2 linked regions of the Crateriforma conspicua genome follow. The protein of the gene in region 1 interacts with the protein of each later gene in a pairwise test. Links are inferred from orthologs where the notes say so. Each region holds a gene or a part of one and is shown on either strand. Other genes may lie near its edges.

Evidence for each region.
Region 2: the proteins of gyrA (region 1) and Mal65_RS01785 interact in binary tests that used the Escherichia coli proteins (3 or more experiments, as listed by UniProt). The link is inferred for Crateriforma conspicua from one-to-one orthologs.

What each region holds. Positions count from the first base shown.
Region 1 is NZ_CP036319.1:974,378-977,868, forward strand. The notes cover bases 66-3,430. They hold gyrA (DNA gyrase subunit A), read right to left. Parts: upstream 3,125-3,430; coding sequence 266-3,124; downstream 66-265. Other genes in these bases: Mal65_RS03515 (oxidoreductase family protein), read left to right, coding at 66-205. Outside these bases: more of Mal65_RS03515, read left to right, coding at 1-65; Mal65_RS03525 (AAA family ATPase), read left to right, coding at 3,454-3,491. UniProt on the Escherichia coli protein: A type II topoisomerase that negatively supercoils closed circular double-stranded (ds) DNA in an ATP-dependent manner to maintain chromosomes in an underwound state.
Region 2 is NZ_CP036319.1:449,232-452,490, forward strand. The notes cover bases 16-3,148. They hold Mal65_RS01785 (DNA gyrase subunit B), read right to left. Parts: upstream 2,823-3,148; coding sequence 216-2,822; downstream 16-215. Other genes in these bases: Mal65_RS01780 (thioredoxin domain-containing protein), read right to left, coding at 16-94; rnhA (ribonuclease HI), read right to left, coding at 3,060-3,148. Outside these bases: more of Mal65_RS01780, read right to left, coding at 1-15; more of rnhA, read right to left, coding at 3,149-3,259. UniProt on the Escherichia coli protein: DNA gyrase negatively supercoils closed circular double-stranded DNA in an ATP-dependent manner to maintain chromosomes in an underwound state.

The sequences.
Region 1 (3,491 bases):
CGCGGTGGTCCGCCATCACGGTGATCGATTCGATCTAGACGCTTTGGAAAGGCAGTGGCGACAGCTGTATCCGCTGGCCTGGGCCGATTTCGTGCGTTTCCTGGAAGGCTGGTGTCCCGGCCATGCCAAGCTGACCGGCTATTCCCGCCGTATGGTCCACCAGGCTTTGACGTCAGCGAAATCACCGACGTCCTCCGACGTCTGAACCGTTTGATGACGATGCTGATCGGCGTGCCGCGAACCGAAACGAATCAGCGACCGGAGGTCACTGTTCGTTTTGATCTTCTGACGCCGGAACGTTGCCCGAGTCACTGGAATCGCCACCATCAGGTGTCGGCGCCGTTTCGGCTTCCTCTTCATCGCGTTCTTCGGCCGGCACACGCACCACTTCGATCAGAGAATCGTCCGCGTCGACGTTCATGATGCGAACGCCTTGGGTGTTGCGACCGATCACGCTGATGTCGCCGGCCTTGATCCGCTGGATCTTGCCTTTGGCCGTCATCATGAACACTTCGTCGTCATCATTGACCACGGCGATGCCCACGACTTGTCCGTTTCGTTCGCTGGTGCGGATGTCTCGCAGCCCCTTACCGCCTCGCTTTTGTGTTCGGTATCGGGCACCCGAGCTGGTCGATTCTTCTTCGCCCACCTCGTCATCTTCGGTCTCCACCAAATTCGGACCGAACGGGGTGCGTTTGCCATAGCCGTTTTCGCAAACGGTCAGCAGCGTCGCATCGGGATCGGCGACCACCATGCCGACGACTTCGTCGTCGCCGACCAGGGAGATGCCTTTGACGCCCGAGGTGTTGCGTCCCATGGGGCGAGAATCCGATTCCTTGAAACGAATCGCCATGCCGGTTTGGGTGACCATCATCAACTCGTCACCAGGACCGACAACGGCGGCATCGACCAATTCGTCATCGTCGCGAAGCTTGATGGCGATGATGCCGCCTTTCTTGGGACGGCTGTACTGTTCCAGCGGCGTCTTTTTGACCAATCCTTTGCGGGTCGCCATCGCGACGTAGTAGCCTTCCTGGTCAAAGTCCCGCACGACCAGACACTCGGCGATCTGTTCACCTTCCTCCAGGTTCAGCAGATTGACGATCGCGCGTCCCTTGGAATCGCGGGCCAGTTGCGGCAAGTCATAGACCTTTTGCCAGCGGACCTTTCCGGCCGTGGTCAGGAACAGCAGGTACGCGTGGGTGCTGGCGACAAACAGCAAAGCGATCGGATCGGCTTCATCCGTCTTGGCGCCTTTCAGGCCTTTGCCGCCACGACGCTGTGTGTTGTAAACGCTGGTCGGCGTCCGTTTGATGTACCCGTTGTGGCTGATCGAAACCACCATGGTTTCTTCGGTGATCAAGTCTTCCAGGTCGATGTTACCGAGTTCTTCACCGGAGATTTCGGTCCGACGCGCGTCACCAAAGCGTCGTTTGATCTCTTCCAAGTCATCCTTGATGATCCCATAGACGCGTTCCTGATCGCCCAGGATGTCCAGATAGTCGGCAATTTCCTTCAGCAACTCGGCATGTTCGTCGGTCAGTTTTTCCTGTTCCAGGTTGACCAACTGGCCCAACCGCATCCGCAGAATCTCATCCGCTTGGACGCTGGTCAGCGTGTACGATTCCGCCTCGCCGCGTTCAATGACGAATTGCTTGAAACCTTCGTCGCCCAGCGCCCGCTGCATCAGTGATGAGGGACATTCGATGCCCATCAACCGCTGCTTGGCTTCTGGTTGTGTCCGACTGGTACGGATCGTTTGAATGATCTCGTCGATGTTGGCCAGTGCCAGCAACAAACCTTCGACGGTGTGTTTACGGCGGCGCGCCTTGGCCAGCAAGAATTGGGTGCGGCGCCGAATCACGTGGACGCGGTGACGAAGAAACTCCGTCAGCATTTCCTTCAGCGTCAGTTCGCGCGGCTTGCCGTCGACCAGGGCCAAGAAGATCAGCGAAAACGTGTCTTGAAGCGGGCTGAATTGATACAGCTGATTCAGCACGACATCCGGATCGGCGTCGCGTTTCAGTTCGACGACCAGGCGAACCGGTTCCTTCAGATCGCTTTCGTCACGGATCGCGGAGATGCCTTTGACTTTGTCACCGTTGACCAACGCGGCGATCTTTTCAACGATCCGGTCGCGATACTGTTGGTACGGGATCTCGGTGATGATGATGCGATGGCGGTTGCCCTTCATCTCCTCGATTCGGCAAAGGGCGCGCACCACCATCGTGCTGCGTCCGGTTTTGTAACCGCGTCGAATGCCGGCCCGTCCGCAAATGATTCCGCCGGTGGGGAAGTCGGGGCCCGGAATGATTTCGCACAATTCGTCGATCGTCGTTTCCGGTTCGTCGATCAACCGGATCAACGCGTCGCAGACTTCCGTTGGATTGTGTGGTGGGATGCTGGTGGCCATCCCGACGGCGATCCCGCCGGAACCGTTGATCAGCAGGTTCGGAAACTTGCTGGGCAGAACGGTCGGCTCGCTGCGTGCTTCGTCATAGGTGGGGACGTAGTCGACCGTGTCCAGTTTCAGGTCGTCCAGCATGTTGGCCGCGACGGCACTCAAGCGAGCTTCGGTGTACCGCATCGCCGCCGGGGGCAGCCCCGCGATACTGCCGAAGTTCCCCTGCTTGTCGATCAACAGGCTGCGCATGTTCCATTCTTGGGCCATCCGAACCAGCGTCGGATAGATGACGCTTTCACCGTGCGGGTGATAGTTACCCGATGTGTCGCCAGAGATCTTTGCGCACTTGACCCGCTTGCTGCCCGGGCCGAGGTTCAGGTCGTTCATCGCGACCAAAATCCGACGTTGGGATGGTTTCAAGCCGTCACGAACGTCGGGCAAGGCACGGCTGACGATCACGCTCATCGCGTACGTCAGATAGCTGTCGCGTAGTTCGTCTTCGATCGGCAGATCGACCATCCGCAGGGCACCACGGCCCCCTTCGCCGTCCCCGGCCGGCGTGACCATGTCGGTGCCCGACGGTGGATCGCCGTTGCCGTTTTCTGAACCGGCTTCGACGTCATCGGCGCCTGTGTTTTCCGGACCCGACTCGGACGGTTCGGCGTCCGACGGATTGTCTGATTGGTTTTCGTTGCCGTCTTCGAATTCGTCGTCTGCCAACGTCGTTGCTCTTGGCTATGGGGGGACCGGCCGGCCGAATTTGGGGCTCAGATTCGCCGCTGAACGAACCGGTTAGTGTAAGGATTTTGGGTCCCGGCCACAACGGCCCCGGAGCGACGAGCAGACGTCATAAGTTATTGACTGGCATGGCTTTATGTGGTGAATTTGCGGTCGCCCAATGCGGCGGGGCGCGGTGCCTCCGTCGCCACGGTAGGATTGTGTGGCGACGCCTTGGCGCGTCGGAACGCGCTGCCCCACAAGGGTGCCCTTCTCCATCGATCGGTGCTTCGCCTTCGGGCGGATCGGCGGTCCCGTTTCTCGAGCCTGTCATGTCTGATCCCAACGACGCCATCATCGAGTCCATTCG
Region 2 (3,259 bases), 530 kb from region 1 along the record:
GGAACGCTTCGTTACACCAGGGGAACCAGTCGACCGGGTTGTTTTGGTGTTGCAGCAGATAGGGGCTTAACGATTCGGCAAGTCGATTCGGCATGGTGTCCACGATGGGTGGCGGAATGGATGCGGGATCATGACACGCCGGCGCGACGCGCGCCCCGGAAGCGATTCGTCACGGTCGCGGCCGGGGGCGATTGGAGCACGAATCCGAAGAAGAATCAGACGTCCAGATTGCGGACGTCAAGCGCGTGCTTTTCGATGAATTCGCGACGCGGTTCGACCTTGTCACCCATCAACAACCGGAACATTTCGTCGGCCGCGCCGGCGTCGGTCAAGTTGACTTTGATCAGCGTTCGGTTTTCGGGGTCCAAGGTCGTTTCGCGAAGTTCTTCGGCGTTCATTTCACCCAAGCCTTTGAAACGAGTCAGCTGTAGACCCTTTTCACCGGCGCTGCGGATCTCGGGCAACAGAGCTCGAAGATCGTCCAGCGGTCGGCGAACCTCGTCGCCCCGCAGTAGTTCGAAACGCGGTGCGGTCGTTCCGGTGCGGTCGACCGGGATCAAGTCATCCAACCCGAACCCGACCGGTTGCAGGTCTTTCAATCCGCTGTTGATCGTGCGAACTTCGTGAATCTCTTCCAAGTGGGCCAAGTTCACGATCTCGGTGACTTCCTTAGGCTCGGCATCGCCATCGCCATCGCCATCGCCATCGCCCTGGCCCTCGCTGTTTGCTTCGGCTTCCTCGTCGTCTTCGTTTTCCTCGACGTCCAGCACCAGATTGTTTGCGCTCAAGAATGCATCGACGTCTTCCTGGGAACCGAACCAGTGTTCGTCGTTGCCGGCGGTCAACAGGAACGTCGGCAGCTTTCCGGTCACCGGGTCCAAACGAACGGCATGATTCTTAAGACTGGTGCCACGTCGTTCCAAGGCAACGATGGCGTCTTCTATCGACGCCAGCGTGGTGGCCAGCGATCGCATCGTGTCGCCTTCGGCGCGGCGTCCGTCTTCGGATTCCAGTACCGAATCGGACAGACCGCGTTCCAGCAATCGCGTCCGCATTTCTTCATCGGTTTGGACGTAGTACCGATTCCGTCCCTGCTGCACGCGATACAGCGGCGGTTGAGCGACGAACACGTGGCCACCGGCGACCAAGTGGTACATCTGGCGGTAAAAGAAGCACAACAACAGCGTCCGAATGTGGCTGCCGTCCACATCGGCGTCCGTCATGATGACGACTTTGTTGTACCGCCGCTTGCTGATGTCTTGATCGGCTCCGATGCCGGTGCCGATGGCCTGGATCATCGACTGGACTTCTTCGTTGGCCAAGACCTTGTCTTCGCGCGATTTGTACGCGTTGATGATCTTTCCACGCAGCGGCAGGATGGCCTGGTATTCACGCATCCGTCCGCCTTCGGCCGATCCGCCGGCCGAATCACCTTCGACCAGATAGATTTCGCACTCCTCCATCTTCTTGCTGATGCAGTCGCGAAGTTTTCCGGGCAAACCACCGCCGCCCAAGGCGTCTTTCCGCTTGCGAAGCAAGTCCTTGGCTTTTCGGGCCGCCTCGCGTGCCTCGGCTGCCAACAGACCTTTGCGGACGATCGTCTTGGCGACGCGGGGGTTTTCTTCCAAGTACTTGGTCAGCTGTTCGCCAACGCCGCCGGCGATGATGCCGTCGACTTCGCCGTTGCCCAGCTTGGTCTTGGTTTGCCCTTCGAATTGCGGGTGCGGCACGCGCACGCTGATCACTGTGGTCAGACCTTCGCGAAAATCGTCGCCGGTTGGCGTCGTGTTCTTGAACAGGTTTTCTTTCTTGCCGTAATTGTTCAACGTCCGCGTCAGCGCGGTACGAAAACCTGAGACGTGCGTGCCGCCTTCGATCGTGTGAATGTTATTGACGTACGACTGGACGTTTTCGGTGAACTCGGTGCTGTACTGCATCGCGATTTCGTATTCGACGCCTTCGCGACTGCCGGTGAAGACGATCACGTCGCTGTGCAGGACGTCGCTGGCGCGATTGAGGTGTTCGACGAATTCGATGATGCCGCGTTCGTACAGAAAATCACCGCCTTCGCCGTTGCGTTCATCATGAAATCTGATGTGAACGCCACTGTTCAGGAATGCGAGTTCCTGCAGCCGTTTGGCCAGCGTGTCGAAGTTGTACTTGGTGGTGCTGAAGATCTGGTTATCAGGTTTGAACGTGGTCTTGGTGCCCGATTTTTTAGTGGCACGTCCTTTTTGGATCGGGCCGGTGGGGACGCCGCGTTCGTATTCCTGGGTCCACGTCGAACCGTCACGGCTGACTTCGACCTCGGCCCACTGCGACAGGAAATTGACGACCGTCACGCCCACGCCGTGCAGACCGCCGGAAGTTTGGTAGGCACCTTTTTCGAATTTGCCGCCGAACTTCAAGACCGTCATCACGCCCTCGAGCGTGCTGACCTCGCGGTCCAATTCTTCGGACAGTTGGTCGTGACGGGTCACCGGAATGCCGCGGCCGTCGTCTTCGACCGTGACGCTGCCGTCGGTGTGGACGGTGACCGAGACGGTTTTGGCGAAGCCCGCCATCGCTTCATCGATCGAGTTATCCACGACCTCGTACACCAAGTGGTGCAGCCCGCGCCCGGTCGTGTCCCCGATGTACATCCCCGGCCGCTCGCGGACGTGTTCCAAGTCCGAAAGGTGCTGGAGGTCCTTGTCGGTGTATTCCGAATTGGCTGCCGGAGCCGCCGCGGCCGGTTGGCCGGCGGGTTGCTGGGCAGATTCCTGGGAATCGGGCGACTGAGGATCAGTGGGCTGTGGATCGGTTGACTGAGGATCGCTCATGAACGTCTGCGTTGAGGACCGAATCGGGGGCGGCGTGGGGACGCCGAAGAAGCCGCAATTCTAGCGGTTTGCAGCCCTTTTGACGATGCCGCCGGGGCGTCGGTGGGGTCCGGCCCCGGACCGGGTGATTCCGCAGCCCACGTCACCGGAAAACTGTCAACAAAGACATGAAAGGCCCGCCAAAAGGGTCACCGGGGCCGGGAAGCCGGCCCGGGATCGATCCGCAGAGACGCAGGCCTAACGAGACGAATGGTGTAAGTATTTTTGGTACGCGGCGACGGCCAGTTCGTCACAGCGTTCGTTTTCGGTGTGGCCGGCGTGGCCTTTGACGTGCCGAAATTTGACGCGATGCGTCTGCATCAATTCGTCCAAACGCTTCCACAATTCGACGTTCTTGACCGGGACCAGTTTTGAACCGTCTTTGCGTTTCCAGCCGC